DNA from 2 places in the Kitasatospora sp. NPDC048407 genome. Region 2 is predicted to be linked to the other one. Evidence: predicted binding sites of a transcription regulator. Region 2 holds the regulator's gene; the other holds the start of a gene.
The links. Region 2 encodes HrcA, which represses chaperone genes, less so after heat shock. Its sites were predicted from a motif close to TTNGCACTCNGNNNNNCNGAGTGCNAA; they were not measured.
Positions count from the first base shown of each region.

Region 1 (14,407 bases), on a different contig from region 2:
GCGGCAGGAACAGGTAGCTGCACTCGTACGAGTTGAGCAGGTTGAACCGGGCGTCGTCGGTCAGGTCGTAGGTGACCTGCCAGGCCATGTTCAGGCAGCCGGACCAGGTGTCCTCGATCAGTCGCAGCACCCGGGACTCGACCAGGAGGCCGAGGACGGGTGCGAGCAGCAGAGCGAGACAGCCGATGCCGACGTTGGCACCGGTGCTTCCGGGAGCGGACGCGGGTCCGGGTTCGGCTTCGGGTCCGGCTTCGGCGTCGGGTCCGGCCTCGGCTTCGGCGTCGGGTCCGGGTTCCGGGGAGGGGGCCATGCCGGGACGGACGCGGGTCGTCGGTCAGCGGTTGCGGTACTCGGGGACGGTGATCATCGGGGGGCGTTCGGCGGCGGGGACGGGGTGGGTGCGGGGGGTGAATCCGGTGGCGGTGCGGGTGTACTGGGTGAGCAGGGGGCGGACCAGGTCGGGGTCGGCCTTGAGGCGGTGGGCGCGGTCGAGGCGTTCCAGGGCGGTGCGGTAGATGGTGGCGGCCATCCGGCCGAGGGCCTGGCCGTCCTGGTGGCGGTGGTGCCGGACGCCGACGTCGACCTGGGCCAGCGCGTCCAGCCCGACCAGTTCCAACGCGTCGACCAGCAGGCCGAGTTCGACGCCGTAGCCGGTCGGGAAGGGCAGCTGTTCGAGCAGGCTGCGGCGGGCCGCGTACTCGCCGCCGAGCGGCTGGACGAAGCCGGCCAGCTGCGGCCAGTGCAGGTTGAGCAGGGGGCGGGCGACCAGTTCGGTGACCCGGCCGCCGCCGGCCGGGACGACGGCGCCGTCGGCCTCGAACGGGCGGTCGTACATGGCCTTGACCAGGTGCAGGTCGGGGTCGGTGAGCAGGGGGCCGATGATGCCGGAGACGAACGCCGGGTCGAATTCGCGCAGGTCGGCGTCGATGTAGCAGACGATCGCGCCGCTGCTGGCGAGCAGTGAGCGCCACAGCACCTCGCCCTTGCCGGGGGCGGCGGGCAGCCGGGGCAGGATGGCGTCGCGGTGCACCACCCGGGCGCCGGCGGCGGCTGCGGCGGCGGCGGTGCCGTCGACCGAGCCGGAGTCGACCACCAGCAGTTCGTCGACCAGCGGGACGCGTTCCATCAGTTCGGTGCGGATGGTGGTGACGATCTCGCCGACGGTGGGTTCCTCGTCCAGGGCGGGCAGCACCACGCTGACGGTGCCGGCCGGGCCGGCGGCGCGTTTGGCGGCGAGCAGCCGGTCGAGCGGCCGGTCGGTGGCCGTCCAGGACCGGCGGCGCAGCCAGTCGGCCACTTCCGGCAGTATCCCGGGCTCGGGCTGCTCGGCCAAGATCTCGCTCCCTGTCTCGCTCTGTCTCGGTTGTCGGACGGTGGGGTTCGACCGCACCGGCCTTCCGTTACAGTCTTCGTACTGCGCTCGGACCTTCGCACGCCGGGGTCGCTCGCAGCGTACGACCACAACTTCATACAGCTCATCCAGAGGGACTGAGGGAACGGCCCGTTGAAGTCCCGGCAACCCTCCCGCGCGGCCCAGCAGGCCCGGCGGGACAGGTGCCAATTCCGGCCCGGGCGCGACCGCGTCCCGGGGAAGATGAGGAGAAAGGGCCTCGCCATCATGGCTGTTGACACCCCCGCACCTGCCGCCGTCGACCTCGGTCCGGCCACCGCACTGTCCTGTCGCGAGTGCGGCACCCGCTTCCCGCTCGGCCCGAGCTTCGCGTGCCTGGAGTGCTTCGGCCCGCTGGAGATCGCCTACGACTACGCCGGCTACGACGCCGAGGAACTGCGCAAGCGGATCGAGGCCGGCCCGGCGTCGATCTGGCGCTACGCCCCGCTGCTGCCCGTCCCGGCCGACGTCGCGGGCAAGCCGAACCTGAACCCGGGCTGGACCCCGCTGGTGAAGGCCGACAACCTGGGCCGCGAGCTGGGCTTCACCGCGCAGCTGCACATCAAGGACGACTCCGGCAACCCCACCCACTCGTTCAAGGACCGGGTGGTGGCCTGCGCGATCGAGGCCGCCCGCGCCTTCCGGTTCACCACGCTGTCCTGCTCGTCCACCGGCAACCTGGCGGGCGCGGTGGGCGCCGCCGCGGCCCGGGCCGGCTTCAAGTCCTGTGTGTTCATCCCGCACGACCTGGAGCAGGGCAAGGTCGTGATGGCCGGGGTGTACGGCGGCGAGCTGGTCGGCATCGACGGCAACTACGACGACGTGAACCGGTTCTGCTCGGAGCTGATCGGCGACCCGGCCGGCGAGGGCTGGGGCTTCGTCAACGTCAACCTGCGCCCGTACTACGGCGAGGGCTCCAAGACCCTGGCGTACGAGATCTGCGAGCAGCTCGGCTGGCGGCTGCCCGAGCAGATCGTCATTCCGATCGCCTCCGGCTCCCAGCTCACCAAGATCGACAAGGGGCTTCAGGAGCTGATCAAGCTCGGCCTGGTCGAGGACCGCCCCTACAAGATCTTCGGCGCCCAGGCCGAGGGCTGCTCCCCGGTCTCCGCCGCCTTCAAGGCCGGCCGCGACGTGATCAAGCCGGTCAAGCCGGACACCATCGCCAAGTCGCTGGCGATCGGCAACCCCGCCGACGGCCCGTACGTGCTCGACATCGCCCGCCGCACCGGCGGCGCCGTCGAGGACGTCACCGACGCGCAGGTGGTCGAGGCGATCAAGCTGCTGGCCCGCACCGAGGGCATCTTCGCCGAGACCGCGGGCGGCGTCACCGTCGGCGTGCTGAAGAAGCTGGTCGAGACCGGGCAGCTCGACCCGAGCAAGGAGACCGTCGCGATCAACACCGGCGACGGCCTGAAGACCCTCGACGCGGTCGCCGACTCCGGCATGACCGCCGTGATCCGCCCGACGCTGGAGTCCTTCCGCGCCGCCGGTCTCGTCTCCGCCTGATCCCCCCACGACTTTCTTCTAGGAGCACCCCCATGAGCGCCACCGTCCGCATCCCCACCATCCTCCGCACCTACACCGGCGGCGCCGCCGAGGTGACCGCCGAGGGCGCCACCCTGGCCGCCGTCATCGCCGACCTGGAGGCGAACCACACCGGCATCGCCGCCCGCCTGCTGGACGACACCGGCAAGCTGCGCCGCTTCGTGAACGTGTACGTCAACGACGACGACGTGCGCTTCGCCGAGGGCCTGGAGACCGAGATCAAGGACGGCGCCTCGGTGTCGATCATTCCGGCGGTGGCCGGCGGCTGCTGAGGCAGCTCCGGGCGGCCGGTGGGGCCGCCCCGCGTATTCGCTCCGCCGCCGTCGGGCGCGGGCTCGGAATTCGATTTCCGAGCCGCCCGGCGGCGGCTTCGCGCATCGGCCGGGCGCGCGGGCAGCGGTGATTCCGACCTGGCGGGTCGCTGGAATTCCCGCGTTCGCGGGGGAGTAGAGTGCCGGTGGAGCCGTTCCCCGCCACGGCCCGTTCCAATCCTCGATTTTCCCGCAGCGCACCTCGCGCCGGCCCCGTCCCCGTCCCGCGCTCTGAGACATGCGCCGGACCGTTCACCGCCCGACCTGTCAGGCCGCCGTCAGAATTCTTTCGACGATTTGCGGCGACACGTCCGTTATGTCCGGTGGCAATTGTCGGGCCATATACCTTTCGACCCGTCATATCCGGTGTGGGGTGCGGACTTTCCGCGAAATTAGGGCCTGTTGCAGAGGGCGCATATCCGGATACATTCAGCCGCGACACGAGGCTGCGCCGTGCGGGGGGGAGTCCCCACAGGCCGGCCTTCCAGACCTCCGGGTCCGCGTCCCGCGGATCTCTGAAGGGCCAGCACAGCACAAGGGGAGTTCGGAATGGCTCAGGGCACCGTCAAGTGGTTCAACGCCGAGAAGGGCTACGGCTTCATCGCGGTCGACGGTGGAGCGGACGTGTTCGTCCACTACAGCGCGATCCAGATGGACGGCTACCGCACCCTGGAAGAGGGCCAGCGGGTCGAGTTCGAGATCTCGCAGGGTCAGAAGGGTCCGCAGGCCGACATGGTCCGCGCCGCCGGCGCCTGACGGCCCGGTAGACCGCACACACCACAGCTATGACCCGGCAGGTCCGGCCCCGGCGCGACGCGTCCGGGTCCGGGCCTGTCGGCGTTCCCGGGCCCGCCTGCGGGTTTCCCGGGAGGGGCATCGGAGCGCGGCGAATGGGCTTGCACTCGACACCCCCGAGTGCTAATCATTGGCGTTAGCACTCACAGCGTGAGAGTGACAACGGACCGGGCCGGTGAGGCCCCGGAAGCGGTAGGGGACGAGACCCCCGCTCTCCTGGGCCGTCCGTCGCGGGCACCCCCTTGGTCCGAGCAGTCGACCGTGTCCCGGAGGACCACTTCTAATGGCCAAGATCATCGCCTTTGACGAGGAAGCCCGCCGCGGCCTTGAGCGTGGCATGAACCAGCTTGCCGACGCCGTGAAGGTCACGCTCGGCCCCAAGGGTCGCAACGTCGTTCTGGAGAAGAAGTGGGGCGCCCCCACCATCACCAACGACGGTGTCTCCATCGCCAAGGAGATCGAGCTCGAGGACCCGTACGAGAAGATCGGTGCCGAGCTCGTCAAGGAGGTCGCCAAGAAGACCGACGACGTCGCGGGTGACGGCACCACCACCGCCACCGTGCTGGCCCAGGCGCTCGTCCGCGAGGGTCTGCGCAACGTCGCCGCCGGCGCCAACCCGATGGCCCTGAAGCGCGGTATCGAGAAGGCCGTCGCCGCCGTCTCCGACCAGCTGCTGGCCCAGGCCAAGGACGTGGAGACCAAGGAGCAGATCGCCTCCACCGCCTCCATCTCGGCCGCCGACACCCAGATCGGCGAGCTCATCGCCGAGGCCATGGACAAGGTCGGCAAGGAAGGCGTCATCACCGTCGAGGAGAGCAACACCTTCGGCCTGGAGCTCGAGCTCACCGAGGGCATGCGCTTCGACAAGGGCTACATCTCCGCCTACTTCGCCACCGACCTGGAGCGCATGGAGACGAGCTTCGAGGACCCGTACATCCTCATCGCCAACTCCAAGATCTCCTCGGTCAAGGACCTGCTCCCGCTGCTGGAGAAGGTCATGCAGAGCGGCAAGCCGCTCGTCATCATCGCCGAGGACGTCGAGGGCGAGGCCCTGTCGACCCTGGTCGTGAACAAGATCCGCGGCACCTTCAAGTCCGTCGCCGTCAAGGCCCCGGGCTTCGGCGACCGCCGCAAGGCCATGCTGGGCGACATCGCCATCCTGACCGGCGGCACCGTGATCTCCGAGGAGGTCGGCCTCAAGCTCGAGAACGCCGGCGTCGACCTGCTGGGCACCGCCCGCAAGGTCGTCATCACCAAGGACGAGACCACCATCGTCGACGGTGGCGGCGACAGCGACCAGGTTGCCGGTCGCGTCAACCAGATCCGCGCCGAGATCGAGAACTCCGACTCGGACTACGACCGCGAGAAGCTCCAGGAGCGCCTCGCCAAGCTGGCCGGCGGCGTGGCCGTCATCAAGGCCGGCGCGGCCACCGAGGTCGAGCTCAAGGAGCGCAAGCACCGCATCGAGGACGCGGTGCGCAACGCCAAGGCCGCCGTCGAGGAGGGCATCGTCGCCGGTGGTGGCGTCGCCCTGCTGCAGGCCGGTGTCGCGTTCGAGAAGCTGGAGCTGGACGGCGACGAGGCCACCGGCGCCAACATCGTCCGCGTGGCGCTCGAGGCCCCGATCAAGCAGATCGCCACCAACGCCGGCCTCGAGGGCGGCGTCGTGGTCGAGAAGGTTCGCAACCTGCCCGCCGGCCACGGCCTGAACGCCGCGACCAACGAGTACGTCGACCTGATCGCCTCCGGCATCATCGACCCCGCCAAGGTCACCCGCTCCGCCCTGCAGAACGCCGCCTCCATCGCGGCGCTGTTCCTCACCACCGAGGCCGTCATCGCCGACAAGCCGGAGAAGGCCTCCGCGGCCGCCGGCGGCGGCATGCCGGGCGGTGACATGGACTTCTGATCCGACCTCACCGGTTGGATCGGTCAGTCTCACGCCGTGAGGGCGGTCTCCTTCGGGAGGCCGCCCTTGCGGCGTTTCCGGGTTGTGGCGGCGGTTTGGGACAATGGGCGGATGTCCAGCAACGAGATCGAAGCCGCCCTGCACAGCGCCCGCGCGCTGATCCTCGCCGACCTCACCGCGCGGGACGTCGCCGACGCCGCGATCGTCTCGCTGGTCGAGGACGCCGTCACCCACCGCCGCTGGTGGCTCGAACAGTGGCCGGACGGCTGCGAGTTCGTGCTCGGGCTGATCGCGCAGGACGTGCAGGACGCGCTGCTGGAGTCGTACGGGCGGTGGCCGTTGTGCGCGGCTTGTGCGGCGGAGGACGACCCGCACGCGCTGGGCGTGGAGCCGGAGTTGGGGGCGGATCCGCACTGGGTGTGCGGCAAGAAGGGTCTGATCGTCGCGGCGGTGGGGGAGCTCGACTGACAGCAGGCGTTTCGCATCCGCTCGCGCCCCTGGTCTCGCACCCGCACAGTTTTCGCGCCCGCCCTCCTACCCGGCCAGCTCGCTGAGCTCGTGCTGCATGTTCGCCCGCGCCTGCGCGTCGTAGCGGGCGTGGGCCTCGGGGGTGCGGTAGAGGGCGGGGAGGGCGAGGAGGTGGTGGAGGATCGCGGTGCGGCCCTCGCGGAAGGCGTTCGGGGGGACGAAGGAGTATTCGTCGCGGATGGCGGCGGTGTAGGCCGCGTAGCGGTCGGGGGGTGAGCCGAGGACGGCGAGGTCGGCGTCGCAGAGGACTTCGCCGTTGTGGTCGCCGGGCGCGGGGTGGTGGGTGACGGTGAGTCGGACCAGGCGGTCGACCTCGTGGACCAGGGGTTCGGGCAGGCCCGCCTCGCGCAGGGCGCGGCAGGCGAGGGCGGCGCTGCGTTCTTCGTTCTCGGAGCGGTCGGGCCGGTAGACGGCGTCGTGGAACCAGGCGGCCAGCCGGACGGCGTCCGGGTTCTCGGCGTGGTCGGCGAGTTCGTCGATCCGGTCCAGGACGGCCCGCAGGTGGTCGGTGGTGTGGTAGCGGCGCTGCGGTTCGGCCCAGCGGGCGAGCAGGTCGCGGGCGTAGGGCTCCGGGTCGACGGTGGCGCCGCAGCGCGTGAGCAGGGCGTGCCAGCGCTCGGACAGCGATGCGGTCATGACGGTCATTCTGCTCCCTGCCGGTGGTGCGGTGGCATGGTTCGGCCCGCGATGTGATCCAGACTATATGTAGTTCACCGACTTATGACGCAGACTTGAGTAGTCGTCGCTCGGAGGCTATACATACTCGGTATGCAAGACGTTCCGCTGTTCCGAGGGGGAGCCATGACCGGATCGAGCGCGCAGGCCGTGCTGCGCCTGGAGGGAGTCGGCCGGGTGCACGGCCGGGGCGAGGCCCAGGTGCACGCCCTGCACCCGATCGACCTGGAAGTGCGGGCCGGGGAGTTCCTGGCCGTGATGGGGCCGTCCGGCTCCGGGAAGTCCACGCTGCTCGCTCTGGCCGGCGGCCTGGACCGCCCGTCGGCCGGCCGGGTGCTGGTCGAGGGCACCCCGCTGGAGGGGCTGAGCCGGGCCAAGCTGGCCGATGTGCGTCGCCGTTCGGTCGGCTACGTGTTCCAGTCGTACAACCTGATTCCGTCGCTGACGGCGGCCGAGAACATCTCGCTGCCAAGGGAGTTGGACGGCGTCTCCGCCCGGACCGCCCGCGCGGAGGCACTGGTCGCGCTGGAGGAGCTGGGGATCGCCCAACTCGCCGACCGGTTCCCGGAGGACATGTCCGGCGGCCAGCAGCAGCGGGTCGCGATCGGCCGGGCGCTGGCGGGTGAGCGCCGGCTGGTGCTCGCCGACGAGCCGACCGGCGCGCTCGACTCGGCCACCGGCGAGGCCGTGCTGCAGGTGCTGCGTTCGCGCTGCGACGCCGGCGCCGCCGCCATGATGGTCACCCACGACCCCACGCATGCGGCCTGGGCGGACCGGGTGGTGTTCCTCCGGGACGGCCGGTACCTCCGCGAGGCGGCGCAGCGCACCGGGGCCGGCCGATGAGCGCCTGGCGGGCGGTGCTGCGGATGGCGCGCCGCGACGCCCTGCGGGCCAAGGGCCGCAGCGCCCTGGTGGTCGCGATGATCGCGCTGCCGGTGCTCGGCGCGACCGGCGTGGACGTGGTGCACCGCAGCGGGCAGCTCAGCGCCGCCGAGCGCTCCGACCGGCTGATGGGCCGTTCCGACGCGCTGATCGGCGCCTACGACCCGGGCCGGAGCATCGAGCAGGCGGTGTTCCCGGCCGACGGCGTCCGCACCCTGCCGGTGCGCCCGGACAACCAGACGCCCGAGCAGAAGCGCGCCATCGGCACCGAACCGACCGTGCTGCTCGGCGAGTTGCTCCCGAAGGGCAGCACCCTGATCCCGGCCCGCACCGGCCCGGTGGCGTCCGTGCAGACCCACGACGGCCTGGCCCCCGTCGACACCTTCGAGGCCGATCTGACCGGCGAGCTCTGGCAGGGCCGGCTGAACCTGGTCTCCGGCCGGGCCCCCGCCGCCGCCCACGAGGCCGCCGCCACCCGGGCGTTCCTCACCGGCACCGGCCTGCGGATCGGCGACCGGGTCACCGTCCGCGGCCTGGAGTCCACCCCGTTCACGCTGACCGGCACCGTCGAACTCCCCGATGACCTGAACAAGTCCGAACTGGTCGCCCGCCCCGGCGAGTTGTACCAGCAGCTGGACGCCGCGCAGGTCACCGCCGGACTCGCCCCGCAGAACCCGGGCGCCGAGCAGGCCGCCGCCAACAAGGCCGCCTGGCTGGTCCGGCTGCCCGCCGGGGCGAGCCTCGGCTGGGAGCAGGTCCGCGAACTCAACCGCTACGGCTACACCCTGGCGAGCCGCCAGGTCGCCGCCCACCCGCCGGCCGACGTGCCGGCCGTGGAGGAGGCCGTCGGCGCGCAGGACGCCCGCGAACGCCGGTTGATGACGGTCGCCACCACCGCCGCGATGGCCCTGTTGGAGGTCGCGCTGCTGGCCGGCCCCGCCTTCGCGGTCGGCGCCCGGCGCGCCCGCCGCCAGCTCGCCCTGTTCGGCGCGGCCGGCGGCCGCCCCGGACACGTCCGGGCCGTGGTGCTCGGCGGCGGACTGGTGCTCGGCGCGGCTGGCGCGGTGCTCGGCACCGTGGTCGGCGCCGCCCTGGTCGCCGTGCTGCGCACCCGGATCGAGGAGTGGGGCGGCAGCCGGTTCGGCGGGCTCACCCTGAACCCGTCCGACCTGCTGGGGATCGCCGCCGTCGGCATGGTCACCGCCCTGCTGGCCGCCCTGCTGCCCGCCCTGCAGGCCGGACGCCGCGAGGTGCTCGACGGCCTGACGGACCGTGACCCGGTGCGCCGCTCCGCCCGCTGGACGCCACTGCTCGGCCTGGCGGTCGTGCTGGCCGGCATCGGACTCGCGCTGTACGGCGCGGTGGCCGCCCCGACCGGCGGGATGCCGGTGGTCGCCGGACTGTCGACGCGCACCCTGTCGGTGCTGGGCGGCGCCACGCTCGCCGAACTCGGCCTGCTGCTGTTCACCCCGCTGCTGCTCGCCCTGCTCGGCAGGCTCGCCCGCCTGCTGCCCGTCGGCCCGCGGCTCGCGCTGCGCGACACCGCCCGGCACCGCTCCCGCACCGGGCCCGCGGTCGCCGCCGTGCTGGCCGCCGTCGCCGGAGCCGTCGCGGTCGGCGTGCACACCGCGGGTGCCGAGGCCCAGGACCGCGCCTCCTACCGGCTCGAACAGCCCGTCGGCAGTGTCCGGCTCACCCTGCACGGCGACGCCGACACCATGCCCCAGCTGCGCACCGCCATCGTCCAGGACCTGCCGGACCTCGGTGAACGGGCCGACCTGTACGAGGCCAACTACGTGTTCTGCGAGGGCTGCTCCAGCGTGGTGTCCGCGGAGGGCGGGCAGCGCTACGGCCGGGACGTCACCAGGTCGGTCGTGGTCGGCGACGCCAAGGTGCTGCGCAACCTGCTGGCGGTGCGCGACCAGGCCGCCGAGACGGCGCTGCTCGCCGGGAAGGCCGTGGTCACCGACCCGTCCTACCTGCACGACGGCAAGGCCGTGCTGCGGATGCTGGGCAACAACATGGAGCCCAAGGACGTCACCGTCGACGCCGTCCTGCTCGAACGGCCCGCCGCGCAGCGCTACGCACCGCTGGTGATCTCGCCCGACACGATCCGCGGACTCGGTCTGAAGGTCGTGCCGGCCGGGGCGATCTGGCTGCCCACCACGCCCGTCGCCGACAAGGCCGAACAGCGGGCCGCCGCCACCGTCGCCCGACTCGCCCCGCACTCCGAGTTCGGCGTGGAACGCGGCTTCCGGCCGCAGAGCAGCGTGGTGCAGGTCGCGCTCAGCGGCTTCGCCGCCCTGGTGGTGCTCGGCGCGGCCGTGGTCTCCACCGCGCTGGCCGCCGACGACGCCCGCCGCGAACGCGTCCTGCTGTCCGCGATCGGCGCCCGGCCGCGCACCCGGCGCACCGTCGCCGGGCTCCAGGCCGGACTGATCTCGCTGCTCGGCGCCCTGCTCGGCACCATCAGCGGCTTCGTCCCCGCGTACGCCCTGCTGCGCTCCCGGGTGGCCGGGGAGATGGGCGCACCCCCCGTGCTGAACCCCGCCGACGTCCCGTGGGCCACCATCGCGCTGTTCGCCCTGGCGCTGCCGGTGCTGGCCGGCCTGCTCGGCGCGCTGCGCCGGGACGCCCCCGCGGGATGGCGCGGATAGGCAGGTCGGCGATATATGTAGTCGTATGACTGAACGCGCCATGCAGGAACCCACCCTGCTGCTGCTCACCGCCCTCGCGGACGCCCCCCGGCACGGATACGCGCTGATCCAGGAAGTCGACGCGATCTCCGGGGGGCGGGTGAAGCTCCGCACCGGGACCCTGTACGGCGCCCTCGACCGGCTGCTCCAGCAGGGCCTGATCGAGGTCGCCGCCGAGGAGATCGTCGACGGCCGGGCCCGCCGCACGTACTCCCTCACCGAATCCGGGCGCGGCGTCCTGGCCACCGAGGCCGAACGGCTGCGCACCGTCGCCGCCGAGGCGCAGCGCCGCCTCGGCGGCGCCGTCCGTCCGCGGGGGGCGACCGCATGAACATGGCCCTGCGCACCGCCCTCGCGCTCTACCCCGCCCGCTACCGCCGCGACCGGGGCGCCGAACTCGCCGAGGTGTTCGCCGACACCACCGCCGGCTCCGGCCGCCTCGCCACCGCCCGCGAGGCCCTCGACCTCGCCACCTACGGCCTGCGGCTGCGCACCGGCCTGACCGAGACCGCGCTCCCCGGCCGCCTGCTGGTCGCCGCCGCCCCGCTGCTGGCCGGCACCGTGCTCGGCCTCGGCACCCTGCCCGGCACCGGCGACTGGCGGGAGTACGGGATCACCGGCGCCGCCCACGCCGGAACGGACCTCCCGTGGGCCCAACTGGTGGAGAACCTCGCCGTGCTGGGCCTCGTCGTCGTCCCGGTGCTGCTGGCCGCCGCCGCCATGTTCGGCGCCTGGCGGGCCGTCCGACTGCTCGGCGCCGTGGTGGCGCTGCTCGGCACCGTCCGGATCGGGTACGCCGCGCTGGACCTGTTCGGCCCGCAACCCGGCATCGGATGGTTCTTCCTGTACTCCGCCACCGCCCTGCTGCCCTACCTGCTGGGCGGCCTGCTGCTGGCCGTCGCACCGACCGGCCCGGGCGACTCCCGCGGCCGCGCCGACCGGCTGCTGGTCCTGGCCGGCGCGGCCGCCGGATTCGCCCTGACCCGGGCCCAGGGCTACTACGACACCCGCTACCTGATGGACGGCTGGTGGCCGACCGCGCTGCTGCTGCTCCCGCTGCTGCTGATGCTGTTCGCCGCCCGCGACCGGCTGCTGCCCGCCGCGCTCGGCGTCGCGCTGCTGCCGCTGACCGCCGCGTTCAGCCTGTTCTCGCTCTGGGAGCAGCTCGGCGGAGTGTGGCGGGCCGCGCCCTACGCGCTCGCGACCGGGCTGGCGCTGCTGGCGGTGTTCCGACTGCTCGCCTCCACCCGTCCGACGGAGCGTCAGATCGCTGCCCCGCTGGGCTGAACGGCCCGCTGGGCTGAACGGGGAGGGAAGCGGGCGAACGGGCGCCGGCGGGGAGCGAACGGAGGAGGACGCGGGGCCGAACGGACGAGGGGGGTCGCCCGGGGCGGACCGATGTGGCAGGCTATCGGATATGTCTAGACCAATGTTCGAAGTGATCGCGCTGACCGCCCAGGACGCCAGGGCCGCCGAGTCGGGCGGCGCGGACCGCCTCGAACTGGTCACCGACATGGCCGCCGACGGGCTCACCCCCACCGTTCAGGACTTCGCCGCGATCCGCGCCGCCGTCTCGCTCCCGCTCCGCGTCATGCTCCGCATCCGCGACGGCTTCACCCCCGGCGACCTCGAGCTGCTGCTGACCCGGACCGCCGCGCTGCGCGCCGAGGGCGCGGACGAGTTCGTCTTCGGCTTCCTCACCCCCGATGGTGCGGTGGATCTGGACGCGACCCGAACCGTCGCCGACGCCGTCACCGGCTGCCGCTGGACGTTCCACCGGGCCATCGACCACAGCACCGACCGCTCCGAGGTCCGCGCCGCCGTCGCCGACCTGCCCGGACTCGACACCTTCCTCACCTCCGGCGCCCCGGCGGGCGTCGACGCCGGGCGGGAAGTCCTCCTCGGCGAACTCGCCAAGTCCGGCAACCCCGGCTACCGCCAGCAGATCCTGGTCGGCGGCGGCCTCCGCGCCGAGCACGTTCCCGAACTGCGTGCGGCCGGCTTCGACGCGTTCCACATCGGCGGGGCGGCGCGAACCGGTGGCTGGGCGGGGGCGGTGGACGCGGCGAGAGTTGCGCAGTGGCGGGAGCTCATCGGGGAGTAGTGAGGTGCGCAACCAGGGGCGCGGGGAACTGCGCGACAAGCGCAGGCCCGTCCGTAAGGTCGCGATCAAGTGCAAGTCATTGTCCTGCGTCGCGATCTTGCGGACGTGGTGCGTTCCCCTTCGCGCAGTTCCCCGCGCCCCTGGTGGTGCTCTAACTCAGCTCGTCCGGCATCGGGTCGGTGTGGAGCACCGTCAGCCCCGAGACCGCGCGCGTCAATGACACGTAGAGGCGGCGCAGCCCCGTGCGGTGGTCGGGTTCGCCGGCGATGATCGCGGTGGGTTCGTCGAGGACGACGTAGTCGTATTCGAGGCCCTTGGCGAGGGAGGCGGGGACGAGGGTCAGCCGGGCGTCGGCGGTGGTTTCGGTGCCGGGTTCCAGGCAGGGCAGCCCTGCGGCTCCGAGCATCTCGGTGAGGGCGGGGATGCGCGCGTCGGCGGCGATCAGGCCGACGGAGCCCTCGTGGCGGAGGGCGTCCTGGCAGGCGGCGAGGACGGCTTCGTCGCGCCCGGCGGGGACGTGGCGGATGGTGAGGGAGCCGGGGGTGTCGCGGACGGAGGTCGCGGGGGCCAGGCCGGGGGCGATCGCGGGGAGGAGGCGGGAGGCGTAGGCGATGACCTCGCCGGGGACGCGGAAGCCCTGGGTGAGTTCCTCGATGTGGGCGCCGTCCTTGCCGAGGTGGTGCAGGGCTTCCTGCCAGCTGTCGGTGGCCCAGGGGGTGGTGCCCTGGGCGAGGTCGCCGAGGACGGTCGCGGAGCCGGTGGTGCAGCGGCGGCCGACGGCCCGGTACTGCATGGGGGAGAGGTCCTGGGCCTCGTCGACGACCACGTGGCCGAGCGAGGCGGTGCGGTGGACGAGGTCGGTGGTCTCGTCGATCAGGACGGCGTCGGCGGCGGACCAGGGTGCGGTGCGGGCGGAGCGCGGCGCCTTGGCCCACAGGATGGTGGCCTGTTCGTCGGCGTCCAGGATGCCGTCTGCCGCGGCGGCCAGGAATTCGGCGTCGCTCAGCAGGCGGTGCACCAGTTTCACCGGGTCGACGGCGGGCCAGCTGGCTTTGACGACGGCCTTGACGGCGGTGTTGCGGGCCACCGCGTCCTGCACCCGGTCGTCGGGGGCCTCGCCGCCGTGTTCCATCTTGACCAGGACGGCGTGCGCGATCCGCTGCGGGAGGGCCTCGGCGGCAGCCCCGTAGCGGATGTCGCGGTCCATCAACTCGCGGACGATTTCCTCGAGTTCATAGGCCGGTACGCGCCAGCGGCGGGAGCCGCGGACCACCACGCAGGGCTCGGTGGGGACGGTGATCCCGGCCCGGACGGCGTTGCGCAGGACCTGGGCCATTCGGGCGTCGCCCTTGATCCGGGCGGTGTCGGCGGTGTCGGTGCCGCGCACCTCGACGTGGCCGACGAGTTCCTGCACGGTGGCCTGGGCGACGTCCAACTCGCCGAGGGCGGGCAGGACTTGCTCGATGTACTGGAGGAAGGACCGGTTCGGGCCGACCACCAGGGTGCCGGTGCGGGCGAGCCGCTCGCGGTGCGCGTACAGCAGGTAGGCGACACGGTGCAGGCCGACGGCGG
Region 1 is NZ_JBICXW010000003.1:71,008-85,414, forward strand. Features, by position in the region: gene ACGFWJ_RS08440 (hypothetical protein) at 1-310, opposite strand, end outside; gene ACGFWJ_RS08445 (glucosyl-3-phosphoglycerate synthase) at 335-1,309, opposite strand; SAM riboswitch class I at 1,473-1,601, shown strand; gene thrC (threonine synthase) at 1,619-2,899, shown strand; gene ACGFWJ_RS08455 (MoaD/ThiS family protein) at 2,932-3,210, shown strand; gene ACGFWJ_RS08460 (cold-shock protein) at 3,799-4,005, shown strand; gene groL (chaperonin GroEL) at 4,328-5,950, shown strand; gene ACGFWJ_RS08470 (hypothetical protein) at 6,062-6,418, shown strand; gene ACGFWJ_RS08475 (hypothetical protein) at 6,485-7,114, opposite strand; gene ACGFWJ_RS08480 (ABC transporter ATP-binding protein) at 7,280-7,996, shown strand; gene ACGFWJ_RS08485 (ABC transporter permease) at 7,993-10,692, shown strand; gene ACGFWJ_RS08490 (PadR family transcriptional regulator) at 10,718-11,062, shown strand; gene ACGFWJ_RS08495 (hypothetical protein) at 11,059-12,018, shown strand; gene ACGFWJ_RS08500 (copper homeostasis protein CutC) at 12,149-12,835, shown strand; gene ACGFWJ_RS08505 (HelD family protein) at 12,987-14,407, opposite strand, start outside.
Region 1: a site for HrcA is predicted at 4,145-4,171, ahead of groL (chaperonin GroEL). Genes of this name have one in related genera too.

Region 2 (14,407 bases):
GGTGCTGACGCTGGCCGAGCTGGAGCAGCGCGGCGCCGCGTACCTGAAGGAGAACCCGGACGCCGTCGACAAGGCGATCGATTCACTGGACAAGGAACAGCTCGCCACCCTGATCTACACCTCCGGCACCACCGGCCGCCCCAAGGGCGTGCGCCTGGTGCACGATTGCTGGTCGTACGAGGGCGTGGCGCAGGAGGAGAGCGGGCTGCTGCGCTCGGACGACGTGCAGTTCATGTGGCTGCCGCTGTCGCACGTGTTCGGCAAGACGCTGATCTCCGGCCAGATCGCCACCGGCCACGTGATGGCGGTGGACGGCCGGGTGGACCGGATCATCCACAACCTGCCGGTGATCCGTCCGACCCTGATGGCGTCCGCGCCGCGGATCTTCGAGAAGGTCTACAACGGCATCGCCGGCAAGGCCCGGGCCGAGGGCGGCGCCAAGTACAAGATCTTCCTGTGGGCGGCGAAGGTGGCCCGCGACTACGCGCAGACCATCCAGGCCAACAAGATCGCGCACGGCCACGAGAGCGCCCCGCTGGGCCTGCGGCTGCAGCACGCGCTGGCCGACAAGCTGGTGTACACCAAGATCAAGGCGGCGTTCGGCGGCCGGCTGCGCGGCGCGGTGTCCGGCAGCGCGGCGCTCGCCCCGGAGATCGGCTACTTCTTCAAGGGCGCGGGCGTCCCGGTGCTGGAGGGCTACGGCCTGACCGAGACCTCGGCCGGTTCCACCGTGAACCGGGCGGAGGACTTCCGGGTCGGCACGGTCGGCCTCCCGCTGCCCGGCACCGAGGTGCGGATCGCCGAGGACGGCGAGATCCTGCTGCGCGGCCCGGGCGTCATGCGCGGCTACCACGAGATGCCCGAGCAGACCGCCGAGGTGCTGGAGTCGGACGGCTGGTTCCACACCGGCGACATCGGCGAGCTCGGCGCGGGCGGCTACCTGCGGATCACCGACCGCAAGAAGGACATGTTCAAGACCTCCGGCGGCAAGTACGTCGCGCCGAGCGAGGTCGAGGGCAAGTTCAAGGCGATCTGCCCGTTCGTCAGCAACATCCTGGTGATCGGCAACGGCCGCAACTACTGCACCGCGCTGATCGGCCTGGACGAGACGGTGATCATGCCGTGGGCGGCCGAGCACGGCATGGCGGGGAAGTCGTACGCCGAGGTGGTGGAGGCCCCGGCCACCGTGGAGCTGATCGACGGCTTCGTGAAGCGCCTCAACGGCGAGTTGCAGCGCTGGCAGACGATCAAGAAGTTCGCCCTGCTCCCGCGCGACCTGGACATCGAGCACGGCGAGCTCACCCCCAGCCTGAAGATCAAGCGCCCGGTGGTGGAGAAGACCTACGCCGACCGGGTGACCGCGATGTACGCGGGTGCCAACGAGGCCTGAGCACCCACGGTTCCGGTACGGCCTTCGGACTTTCGCGGGCCGTACCGGACAATGGGCGCATGCCCTCCGCACTTCCCGACGGCGAACCCGTGCCGTCCGACGGTTCGCTGCCCGCCCACGCCCTGGACGGACTCGGCGCCCGGCCGTTCGGTTTCTACCTGCACGTGCCGTACTGCGCCAGCCGCTGCGGCTACTGCGACTTCAACACCTACACCGCCACCGAACTGCGGTCCTCGGGCACCGTTGCCTCGCAGGACACCTACGCCGACAACGTGATCGCCGAGATCCGGCTGGCCCGGCGCATCCTCGGTGACGCCGAGCTGCCGGTGCAGACGGTGTTCCTCGGCGGCGGCACGCCCACCCTGCTGCCCGCCCGCGACCTGGTGCGGATGCTGGCCGCGCTGCGCGAGGAGTTCGGCCTCGCGGAGGGCGCGGAGGTCACCACCGAGGCCAACCCGGAGTCGGTGGACCCGGCGTACCTGGCCGAGCTGCGCGAGGGCGGCTACAACCGGATCTCCTTCGGCATGCAGAGCGCCCGCCCGCACGTGCTGCGGATCCTGGACCGCCACCACACCCCGGGCCGCCCCGAGGCGTGCGTCGCCGAGGCCCGCGAGGCCGGCTTCGAGCACGTCAACCTGGACCTGATCTACGGCACCCCCGGCGAGACCGACCAGGACTGGCAGGCCTCGCTGGACGCCGCGATCGGCGCCCGCCCCGACCACGTCTCCGCGTACTCGCTGATCGTCGAGGACGGCACCCGGCTGGCCGCCCGGGTCCGGCGCGGCGAACTGCCGATGATCGACGACGACGTGCACGCCGACCGCTACCTGATGGCCGAGCAGGCGCTCGCCGCCGCCGGGTACGCCTGGTACGAGGTCTCCAACTGGGCCACCACGCCCGAGGGCCGGTGCCGCCACAACGAGCTGTACTGGACGGGCGCCGACTGGTGGGGCGCCGGCCCGGGCGCGCACAGCCACGTCGGCGGGGTCCGCTGGTGGAACGCCAAGCACCCGGCCGCGTACGCGCAGGCGCTCGCCGAGGGCCGCACGCCCGCGCTCGGCCGCGAGGTGCTGGCCGGTGAGGACCGCCGGGTCGAGCGGATCCTGCTGGAGCTGCGCCTGGTCGAGGGCTGCCCGCTCGACCTGCTCACCGACACCGGCCGCAAGGCCGCCGACCGGGCCCTCGCCGACGGCCTGCTGGAGCCGGGCCCGTACGCGGACGGCCGGGCGGCGCTGACGCTGCGCGGCCGACTGCTGGCCGACGCGGTGGTCCGCGACCTGGTCGACTGAGCCGCGCCACCCGGTCCCGGGCGTCAACCTGACGATCGGGGAGTCGGGCGGGCGTGAAACGCTCCGGCGGGCTGCGGCCAAGTACTCGGTGAAGGGACCCGCCGGGTCCCCCGACCGAGGAGGGACGCATGCGCATCCGTGAGCATCCACGCCACGAAGCGCGACCCGAGGGCCGTCCACCGGAGCTGACCACTCCGGACGGCTTCGGCGCGTTCTACCGCCTGCACGTCAACGCCATACTCGACTTCGTCACCCGCCGGGTCAGCGATCCCCACCTGGCGGCCGACCTCACCGCGGACATCTTCGTCGCCGCGCTGGAGGCCGCCGGCAGCTACCGGCCCGAGCGCGGCACCGCGATCGGCTGGCTGTACGGCATCGCCCGGTACGTCATCGCGGGGTACCGGCGCGGCGACCACCGCGAACGCCGGGCGATCGGCCGGCTGTCCGGCCGCCGGCTGCTCGACGAGGAGGACATCCTCGCCCTGGAGGAGCGGATCGACGCCCAGCGGGCCGTCCGTGATCTCGCGCAGCGGCACGCCGGGCTCAGCGCCCCGCTGCGGGAGGTGCTCGACCTGGTCGTCATGGACGGCCTGACCACCGCCGAGACCGCGCAGGTGCTCGGCATCTCGCAGGCCACCGTCCGGGTGCGCATGCACCGCGCCCGGCGGCTGCTCGGTGCCGAACGCCGCCCCGCCCGCAAGGACCTGCCGAGGCCGGGCCCGCTGCTGCCCCGCCCCGCCGCCCCCGCCGACCCGATGATCGAGGTGGCCTCGTGACCAGCTCCGACCGAACCCCGTCCACCAGCAACTTCGAGCGCAGGCTCGGCGAGGAACTGGCCGTCCTCGCCGCCGAACGCGAGCCCGCCCGCCGCCCGGGACTGCTCCGCCGCCGCCCGGTACTGGCCGCACTCGCGGTCGGCGCGGCCGCCGTGGCCACCGCGCTGGTGCTGCCCGTGGCGCTCGGCGGCGAGCACGGCGGCACCGCCGCGTACGCGGTGACCAGGGAGCCGGACGGCACCATCGCGCTGCAACTGCGCGACCCGGCGGGCCTGCCGGACATGGTCGCCACCCTGCAGCGGTACGGCGTGCCGGCGGCCGGGATCGAGGAGGCCAGGACGCCCGAGGAGTGCACGCTGCCGGAGCCGGCCGGGACCCGCGCCCAGCCCGACCTGGTGCAGCCCGGCGACGGCCCCGGCATGGTGCGGATCGACCCCAAGCTCGTCCCGCCCGGCTCGACGGTGCTGCTGACCGCGGGCCGGGCCGAATTCCCCGGCGGGGCGTTCACCACCTTCCGGGCCGTGGTGGTGGAGTCCGTGCCCGACTGCGTGCCCGCGACGCGGATCGTGGTGGGGCAGGCAGTCGACCCGTCCGCCCTGCCGAGCCCGACGCAGACCGTCCTGCCGTCGGCGGTGTCGAGCTGAGTGGCTGTCAGGCAGTGCCGGACTGAGTGACGAAGTCGATCAACTCCTCGACCCGGCCGAGCAGTTCCGGCTCCAGTTCCTTCCAGCCGTCCACCGAGGCGAGGATCCGCTTCCAGGCGGCGGAGGTGTCCACCGGCCAGCCGAGACGGCGGCAGATGCCCTCCTTCCACACCTCGCCGCGCGGCACCTCGGGCCAGGCCGCGAAGCCGAGGCCGGCCGGTTTGACGGCCTGCCAGATGTCGACGTACGGGTGGCCGACGACCAGCACGTGGTCGCCGGTCACCTGTGCGGCGATCCGGTGCTCCTTGGTGCCGGGCAGCAGGTGGTCGACCAGGACGCCCAGCCGGCGGCCCGGGCCGGGGGCGAACTCGGCGACGATCGCGGGCAGGTCGTCGACGCCCTCCAGGTACTCGACCACCACGCCCTCGATCCGCAGGTCGTCGCCCCAGACCCGTTCGACCAGTTCGGCGTCGTGCCGGCCCTCGACGTAGATCCGCGACTCGCGGGCCACCCGGGCGCGCGCCCCGGGCACCGCTATCGACCCGGACGCCGTCCGCCCCGGCCCGCGCCGCGGGGCCGGTCCGGTCGGCCGGACCAGCGTCACCACCCGTCCATCCAGCAGGAATCCGCGCGGCACCAGCGGAAACACCCGGTGCTTGCCGAACCGGTCCTCCAGCGTGACGGTGAATCCCTCCGCGGTCCGTTCGCACCGCACCACCGCCCCGCAGAACCCGGTCGCCGCATCCTCCACCACCAGATCCCGCTCCGCCGCCACCTCCGGCGCGGGCTGCTGCCGCTTCCACGGCGGGGTCAGATCCGGCCCGTACTCCCTGCTGCGCATGCCCCGCAGTCTACGAAACCGCCCCCGACGGTCCGTCAGCCGAGGTACGGCGCGGCCGTCGACAGCACCTCGGCGATCCGCTCCCCGACCGCCGCCCCGTGCGGCAGCGCCCGCACCTCCGCGCCGCCCCACTGCGGGCGCACGCCCCGGACCGCCAGCAGGTGCACCACCCGCAGCGTGCGCAGGGTGTTGGACACTTCGGCCGGCACCGGCCCGGGCTCTCCGCCGGCGAACACCTCGGCCACCGCGTCCAGCCAGCCGACGGCCTGGCACTCCGTCAGCTCGGGCCGGGTCAGGGTCAACGCGAGCGCGCAGCCGAGCCGGTCGTCCTCCATCGCGTCGAAGACGTGCCCGGTCGGGGCGAGCAGCCGGGCCGTGCCGAGCGCCAGCAGCGGCTCCGGGTCGACGTCCGGGTGCTGCCCGAACGCGCCCAGCAGGTCGGCGCCGTGCGCGACGGCGTGAAGCCAGCCCAGCGCGGGGTGGTGCCCGCGCAGGTCGGTCTCGGCGGGGTACCAGCGGGCGAACGCGGCGAGCCACTCGGCGCGCAGGCTGCCGGTTCGCACGATGCGGCCCAGGACCAGCGGCGCGAACGTCCGGGCCTGGATCTCGGGGTCCCCGAAGCGGTCCGCCATCGCGTCGCCGAGCGCCAGTCGGCGTTCCTCGGCCAGCCCGGGTATCCAGCCGGCCAGCCGGGAGTACGCGCGCTCGTCGCGCTCCACCGGGTCGGGCGAGCGCAGCGCCTCGCGGACGGCGGCCAGCTCGGCCTCGGACGGATCACGGTCGGGCAGGGCGGTCCAGTCGGTCACGGACGACCACCCTGGGGCGGAGCCTCAGTCGTCCAGGCCGGGGGCGCCCCAGACCGGGAACCAGCGGGAGAGGTCGGACTCGATGCGCAGGTCGTTGCGGAGCAGGTTGGAGATCTCGATCTCCAGGGGGTTGTTGCGCTTCTCCTGGCCGGGGAGCTTGCACATCGGGTAGAAGGTGCCGCGCTTGTACAGGTAGACCAGGCCCAGCGAGCGGCCCTCGCGGTCGCGGAAGGCGACGATCGAGCAGAGCAGTTGCGGGCCGAAGCCGTTGGCCTCCAGCTCGCTGTTGACCGCGTGCAGGTCGTTGACCAGGTCGGGGAGTTCGTCGGGGGTGTGGCGGGCGAGCAGCCAGGAGTAGCCGTAGTTGTCGCGGGAGGCTTCGACGGGGGTGCCGCCGCGTTCGGTGTCCGCGTCGAGCAGGGCCCGGACCTGGGACTGGACCTCGGCGAAGGCGCCGCCCTCGACGGCGGCGAAGCACACCGAGCCGAGGCCGGTGGGGAGGAAGCCGGTGGCGGCCTGCAGGGTGAGCGCGGCCGACGGGATGCCGAACAGCTGGTCGAGGTCCGGCTTCACCGGCTTGCTGCGGCCGAACAGGGCGTCCAGGAATCCCACGGGGCGAGCTCCTTGATCAAGGGTGGAAGGCGGTCACTGCCCGAGCAAGGCGGTCACTGCCCGAGCTGGGAGGAGATCTTCGACAGCTGTGCGAGCCGCTGCTCCAGCGACGGGTGGGTGGAGAACAGCTGCGCGGCGGTCTCCTTGGCGCTCAGCGCGGGCGCGAAGTAGAAGGCGTTGTACGGCTGGGCCTTGCGCAGGTCCTCGGTCGGGATGGCGGCGATCTGCCCGGTCACCTTGGTCAGCGCGGAGGCCAGTGCGCTGGGGCGCCCGGTCAGCTGGGCGGCGGCCCGGTCGGCGGCGAGCTCGCGGTAGCGGGAGAGCAGCCGGGTGAGCAGGAAGCTGATCGCGTACACCACCATCGAGACCAGCGGGACGATGATCATCGCGATCGCGGCGTTGGAGTCGTTGCTGTTCCGGTTGCCGCCGCCCATCATTCCGCCGTACAGCGCGATCCGGGTCATCGCGCCGGCCAGCACGCCGAGGAATCCGGCCACCGTCATCACCGCGACGTCGCGGTGCGCGACGTGCGAGAGCTCGTGGGCGAGGACGCCCTCCAGTTCCTCCGGTTCCAGCCGGCGCAGCAGGCCGGTGGTCACGCAGATCACCGCGTTTTCCGGGTTCCGGCCGGTGGCGAAGGCGTTGGGCATGTCGTTGTGGGCGACCGCGACGCGCGGCTTGGGCATGTCGGCGAGCGCGCACAGCCGGTCGACCGCGCCGTGCAGCTGCGGGAACTCCTCGGGGGAGACCGGGTGGGCGCCCATCGCCCGTTCGGTGATCTTGTCGGAGAACCAGAACTGGGCGACGAACAGGCCGCCGGAGATCAGCACCACCAGGGGCCAGGCACCGCGCAGCAGCACGATCAGCAACCCGGTGAAGCCGACATAGAGCAGGCCGATCAAGAACATGGTGGTGACCATCCGGCCGGTCAGGCCGCGGTCGGGGGTGAACCGGGAGTGCTGCCGTGAGGCCGACATCGCTGCTCCTCCTTCGCCGTCTTCGCCTTCGATGCTGCCACCGGCGGGGCCCGCAGGCACCATCCGAAACGATGGGAATCCGATGGGAATGCGGTCGCGTCGGCCCGCGGGAGCCGGTCGGCGCGGTTTTCGGTCGAGGATCACGTCGGCGGACCGTTCCTGCCATCAGGCCCGGGCCGTACACTGGCAGGTACGGTTCTGGCACTCTGCCCAGTTGAGTGCCAGAGAGGATCGACCACCGGTTCAACGGACGACGACGGAGGTGCGTGCACATGCCGGACGACGGCAAGCCCGACGGCCGCCTGATCGACACGCGCCCGTCCGTGCGCCCGTTGGACGAGCGACGGCTGGCCGTGCTCCGCGCGATCGTGCAGGACTACGTGGGCACCGAGGAGCCGGTCGGCTCCAAGGCCCTGGTGGAGCGCCACAACCTGGGCGTCTCACCGGCCACGGTGCGCAACGACATGGCCGCGCTGGAGGACGACGGGTTCATCCACCAGCCGCACACCAGCGCGGGCCGGATCCCCACCGACAAGGGCTACCGGCTGTTCGTCGACCGCCTCGCCGAGGTGAAGCCGATGACGCCCCCGGAGCGCCGGGCGATCCGGCACTTCCTGGAGGGCGCGGTCGACCTGGACGACGTGGTGGCCCGTACGGTGCGGCTGCTGGCGCAGCTGACCCGGCAGGTCGCGGTGGTCCAGTACCCGTCGCTGACCCGCTCCACCGTGCGGCACATCGAACTCGTCTCGCTCACCCCGACCAAGCTGATGCTGGTGCTGATCACCAACACCGGCCGGGTCGAGCAGCGGATGGTGGACTGCCCCGGCCCGGTCGGCGAGACCGTGCTGGGAGACCTGCGGGCCAGGCTGAACGGCATGGCGGGCGGCTGTCGGCTGCCCGAGGTGCCGACCCTCCTGGAGGACCTGCCGGCCAGTTTCGAGCCGGCCGACCGGCCCTCGGTCAGCACCGTGCTGACCGTGCTGTTCGAAACGCTCGCCGAACAGAACGAGGAACGGATCATGCTGGCGGGCACCGCCAACCTGACCCGGTTCAACCACGACTTCCCGCTCTCCATCCGTCCGGTGCTCGAGGCACTGGAGGAGCAGGTGGTGCTGCTGCGCCTGCTGGGTGAGACCGGGGACTCGGCGATGACGGTCCGGATCGGCCACGAGAACGCCTATGAAGGCCTGAATTCCACGTCGGTGGTCTCCGTCGGTTACGGTTCGGGCGACCAGAGCGTGGCAAAGCTGGGTGTGATCGGTCCGACCCGGATGGATTACCCGGGCACAATGGGGGCGGTGCGAGCGGTGGCGCGATACGTCGGCCAGATCCTGGACGAGTCATAACAAGGCTGCGTGAGACCGTCACGCAGTTCTCGCAAGCACTTCTAGAGGCGGAACAAACCGGAGCATTTGGTGGCCACGGACTACTACGCGGTACTCGGCGTCCGACGCGACGCGGGGCAGGACGAGATCAAGAAGGCGTTTCGGCGCCTCGCCCGTGAACTGCACCCGGACGTCAACCCGGACCCGAAGACGCAGGAGCGGTTCAAGGAGATCAACGCCGCCTACGAGGTGCTCTCCGATCCGCAGAAGCGTCAGGTGTACGACCTCGGCGGCGACCCGCTGTCGCCGAACGGTGGCGGTGCGGGCGGCTTCGGGGCCGGAGCGGCCGGCTTCGGCTTCTCCGACATCATGGACGCCTTCTTCGGCGCCGCGACCGGCCAGCGCGGCCCGCGTTCGCGCACCCGCCGCGGGCAGGACGCGATGATCCGACTGGAGATCACCCTGGAGGAGGCCGCGTTCGGCACCACCAAGGAACTCCAGGTCGACACCGCCGTCACCTGCACCACCTGTAACGGCGAGGGCGCCGCGCCGGGTACCTCCGCGCAGACCTGTGACATGTGTCGCGGCAAGGGCGAGGTCTCCCAGGTCACCCGGTCCTTCCTGGGCCAGGTCATGACCTCCCGGCCCTGCCCGCAGTGCCAGGGCTTCGGCACCGTCGTCCCGACCCCGTGCCCCGAGTGCGCGGGCGACGGCCGGGTCCGGGCCCGCCGCACCCTCACGGTGAAGATCCCCGCCGGTGTCGACAACGGCACCCGGATCCAGCTGGCCGGCGAGGGCGAGGTCGGCCCCGGCGGCGGCCCCGCCGGCGACCTGTACGTGGAGATCGCCGAGACCAGCCACGCCGTCTTCCAGCGCCGCGGTGACGACCTGCACTGCACCGTCACCATCCCGATGACGGCCGCCGCACTCGGCACCCAGGTGCCGCTGCAGACCCTGGACGGCCTGGAAGAGGTCGACATCCGGCCCGGCACCCAGTCCGGCCAGTCGATCCCGCTGCACGGCCGCGGCATCACCCACCTGCGCGGTGGCGGCCGGGGCGACCTGATAGTGCACGTCGAGGTGCAGACGCCCACCAAGCTCGACCCGGAGCAGGAGGAGCTGCTGCGGCGGCTCGCCATGCTCCGCGGCGAGGAGCGGCCGTCCGGCCAGTTCGCACCCGGCCAGCAGGGCCTGTTCTCCCGGCTGAAGGACGCCTTCAACGGCCGGTGAGACCCGTTCCTTTCCGGGCCGGGAGTGGTGCACGCCGCCGCTTCCGGCCCGGGTTTTTTTGTTGTTCTTTCCGCGAGAGGGTTCCTGTTCCGATGACCGCACCGGTGTTCGTCGTCGACGACCTGGCGGGCGCCGCCCCCGGCGCCACCGTCCGCCTCGACGGCCCCGAGGGGCGGCACGCCGTCGCCGTCAAGCGCCTGGAGCCCGGCGAGGCCGTCACCCTCGCCGACGGACACGGCCGCGGCGCGGACGGCACCGTCGTCGCGGTGCACGGCAAGGACGCGCTGGACGTGCTGGTCGCCGCCGTACGCGAGGAGGCCGCGCCCGCGCCCCGGATCACCGTCGTCCAGGCGCTGCCCAAGGGCGACCGCGGCGAACTCGCCGTCGAGACGATGACCGAGGCCGGCATCGACGCGGTGGTGCCGTGGGCGGCCTCCCGGTGCATCACCCAGTGGAAGGGCGAGCGCGGCACGAAGGCGCTCGCCAAGTGGCGGGCGACCGCGCGCGAGGCGGGCAAGCAGGCGCGACGGCTGCGCTTTCCCGAGGTGCACGACCTGATGACCACGCGGCAGTTGCTTCCGCTGCTGTCGAAGGCCACCTTCGCCGCTGTCCTGCACGAGGAAGGTTCGCTGCCGCTGGCCACGGCGGAGCTTCCCGCCTCCGGCGAGATCGTGCTGATCGTCGGGCCGGAGGGCGGGGTGTCGCCGGAGGAGATCGCGGCTTTCGCCGAGGCCGGGGCGAAGCCTTATCGACTCGGGCCGTCCGTCCTGCGCACCTCCACCGCGGGGGTCGCGGCGGGGGCGCTGCTGCTCGGGCGTACGGGGCGCTGGGGGTAAACGAACAGGGGCGCGTGGGGGTACCTCCCAGCCGAGGTCGCGATCACGTGCAAGTCATTGTCCTGCGCCGTGATCTCGCGGTTGGGCGCCTTCCGCTTCGCGCACTTCCCCGCGCCCCTGGTCGCGCTCCCTCTACTGTGGCCGGGTGACCGATTTGACGCGCGGATACCTGCGCCACCCCCACTTGCACGGCGACGTAGTCGCTTTCGTCGCCGAGGACGATGTCTGGCTGGCCCCTGTGGAGGGCGGGCGCGCTTGGCGCTTGACCGCGGATCAGGCGCCGGTGGGGGCCGTGCGGTTCTCGCCGGACGGGCGGACGGTGGCGTGGACGTCACACCGGGACGGGGCGCCGGAGGTGCATGTCGCGCCGGCGGCCGGTGGGCAGGCGCGGCGGCTGACGTACTGGGGGAGCCCGTTCACGGCGTTGGTGGGGTGGACCGGCGACGGCCGGCCGATCGCGATCACCACGGCGGGGCAGGAGACGATCCGTCGGACGTGGGCGTTCGCGGTGCCGCTGGACGGGGGCGAGCCGCAGCGGCTGCCGTACGGGCCGATCGGGGCGCTGGCGTTCGAGCCGGTGCCGGCGGGGGCGACGGGTGGGCGGGTGCTGCTGGGGACGCACAACCGGGAAGCCGCGCACTGGAAGCGCTACCGGGGCGGCCGGGCCGGGAAGTTGTGGATCGGGGCGGCCGAGTTCGAGCGGTTGCACGCCGAGTTGGACGGCCAGTTGGAGTGCCCGCTGTGGGTGGGTGACCGGGTGGCGTTCCTGTCCGACCACGAGGGTGTCGGGCGGCTGTACTCGAGCCTTCCGGACGGTACCGACCTGCGGGCGCACGGCCCGGCAGACACCGGGTTCTACGCCCGGCAGGCGTCCACCGACGGCACCCGGGTGATCTGGCAGAGCGCGGGTGACCTGTGGCTGCTGGACAACCTGGAGGGTGCCGAGCCGCGCCGGTTGGAGATCGACCTGGCGGGTCCGCGCAGCAGCCGCCGGCCGCATCCGACCCGGGCCGACGGGCAGGTGGAGACCGTCGCTGTCGACCGCACCGGCCGGGCCGCGGCCGTGGTGGTGCGGGGCACCGTGCACTGGGTGACCCACCGGGAGGGTCCGTCGCGGGTGCTGGACGAGACGCCGGGGGTGCGCAACCGCCTGGTGCGGGTCGTCCCCGGCGAGGACGGCGCGCAGGGCGTGGTGTGGGTGACGGACGCCGAGGGCGAGGACGCGATCGAGTACGCGCCCGCGGTGCTCGGCGCGGAGCGCCGGAGGCTGGCGGCCGGGCAGCTGGGCCGGGTGCTGTCGCTGACGGTCTCGCCGGACGGCCGGCAGCTCGCGGTGGCTTCGCACGACGGCCGGCTGCTGCTGGTGGCGCTCAGCGACGGCGCCGTGCACGAGCTGGCGCGCAGCGGCGAGGGCGAGGTCAGCGGGCCGGTGTTCAGCCCGGACTCGGGCTGGCTGGCCTGGTCGCAGCCGGTGCTCGGGCCGTGGTCGCTGCGCCAGATCATGCTGGCCGACCTGACCTCGCGGACCGTCAGCGAGGCCACCCCGCAGCGCTTCCACGACTATTCGCCGGCCTTCACCTCGGACGGCAAGCACCTGGCGTTCCTGTCGGTGCGCACCTTCGACCCGGTGTACGACGAGCACGTCTTCGACCTGTCGTTCCCCGGCGGCACCCGCCCGTACCTGCTGACGCTGGCCGCCGACACCCCGTCGCCGTTCGGGCCGCAGCGGGCCGGGCGGCCGGTCGGCGGCGAGGACGAGGAGAGCAAGGACGGCGACAAGAGCGAGTCGGCGACGCCCACCACGAAGGTCGATCTGGAGGGCCTGGCCGACCGGATCGTGCCGTTCCCGGTGGCGGCCGGGCGGTTCGGGGCGCTGCGCGCGGCGAAGGACGGCGTGCTGTGGGGCCGGATCCCGTTCAGCGGTGAACTCGGCGACAGCGCCGCCTCGTTGGACGACACCCCGGCCGGCACCGCGCTGGAGCGCTACGACCTGAAGAAGCGCAAGGTGGAGGAACTGCTCACCGGCGTCGACACGTTCGCGATCTCCGCGGACGGCGCGCGGGTGGCGGTGCTGGAGGACGGCAGCGTGCGGATCGTCCCCGCCGACCAGAAGGCCGACGACGGCGAGGACACCGACGTCGATCTCGACCGGATCCGGATCACTGTCGACCCGGCCGCCGAGTGGCGGCAGATGTTCGACGAGAACGGCCGGCTGATGCGCGACAACTTCTGGCGCGCCGACCTCGGCGGCGTCGACTGGGCGGGCGCGCTGGCGCGCTACCGGCCGCTGGTCGACCGGGCCGGCTGCCACTCCGACCTGGTGGACCTGCTGTGGGAGACGGTCGCCGAGCTCGGCACCTCGCACGCCTACGTGATCCCACCCGGCCGGGGCACCGAGGCGGCCCGCCGGCAGGGCCTGCTCGGCGCGGACCTGGTCCGCGACGGCGAGGTGTGGCGGGTGGCCCGGGTGGTGCCCGGCGAGTCCTCCGACCCGCGGGCCCGTTCTCCGCTGGCCGCGCCGGGCGCGGCGATCCGCCCCGGTGACGCGATCCTGGCCGTCAACGGCCGCCCGGTCGATCCGGTGACCGGCCCCGGCCCGCTGCTGGCCGGCACCGCCGACCAGCCGGTCGAGCTGACCGTCAGCGGCAAGGACGGCGGCGAGCGCCACCCCGTGGTGGTGCCGCTGGACGACGAGGAGGCGCTGCGCTACCACGACTGGGTGGCGGGGCGGCGGGCCGCCGTCCACGAGCTGTCCGGCGGGCGGCTCGGCTACCTGCACGTGCCCGACATGCAGAGCGCGGGCTGGGCGCAGCTCCACCGCGACCTGCGGATCGAGATGGCCCGCGAGGGCGTGGTGGTCGACCTGCGGGAGAACCGCGGCGGCCACACCTCGCAGCTGATCGTGGAGAAGCTGGCCCGCCGGATCGTCGGCTGGAACCGCGGCCGCGACCTGGACCGCCCCGAGCCCTACCCGGCGGACGCCCCGCGCGGCCCGGTGGTGGCGCTGGCCAACGAGTTCTCCGGCTCGGACGGCGACATCGTCAACGCCGCGATCCAGGCGCTCGGCATCGGCCCGGTGGTGGGCACCCGCACCTGGGGCGGCGTGATCGGCATCGACAACAAGTACGACCTGGTGGACGGCACGACGGTCACCCAGCCCAAGTACTCCAGCTGGCTGGAGGGCTACGGCTGGGGCCTGGAGAACGGCGGCGTCACGCCCGACATCGAGGTCGCGGTCGCCCCGCACGACTGGGCGGCCGGCCGGGACCCGCAGCTGGAGACCGCGGTGCGGGTCGCGCTGGAGGCGCTGGCCGTCACCCCGGCCAAGACCGCGCCGCCGATCGACTGACAGCGGGGAGGGGGCGTCCGCGCCCCCTCCCTGTAGGGTCGTCGTCACCAGTGACGGATGTTCAGAAGGAGTGCGGGAGATGGCCGGCGAGCCGCAGGCGGACTGTGTGTTCTGCAAGATCGTGTCGGGGGACATCCCGGCGACGGTGGTGCGCAGGAGCGCCCGGACGCTGGCGTTCCGCGACATAAACCCGCAGGCTCCCACCCACCTGCTGGTGATCCCGCACGTGCACTACGCCAACGCGGCCGAACTGGCCGTCGCGGAGCCGGAGATCGCCGCCGAGCTGCTCGCCGAGGCCGGCGAGGCCGCCAAGGGCGAGGGCCTGGAGTCGT
Region 2 is NZ_JBICXW010000004.1:39,974-54,380, forward strand. Features, by position in the region: gene ACGFWJ_RS10275 (AMP-dependent synthetase/ligase) at 1-1,390, shown strand, start outside; gene hemW (radical SAM family heme chaperone HemW) at 1,450-2,679, shown strand; gene ACGFWJ_RS10285 (RNA polymerase sigma factor) at 2,808-3,455, shown strand; gene ACGFWJ_RS10290 (hypothetical protein) at 3,452-4,099, shown strand; gene ACGFWJ_RS10295 (DUF3097 domain-containing protein) at 4,107-4,940, opposite strand; gene ACGFWJ_RS10300 (DUF2785 domain-containing protein) at 4,976-5,746, opposite strand; gene ACGFWJ_RS10305 (hypothetical protein) at 5,771-6,358, opposite strand; gene htpX (zinc metalloprotease HtpX) at 6,412-7,335, opposite strand; gene hrcA (heat-inducible transcriptional repressor HrcA) at 7,608-8,681, shown strand; gene dnaJ (molecular chaperone DnaJ) at 8,751-9,890, shown strand; gene ACGFWJ_RS10325 (16S rRNA (uracil(1498)-N(3))-methyltransferase) at 9,983-10,726, shown strand; gene ACGFWJ_RS10330 (PDZ domain-containing protein) at 10,872-14,075, shown strand; gene ACGFWJ_RS10335 (histidine triad nucleotide-binding protein) at 14,155-14,407, shown strand, end outside.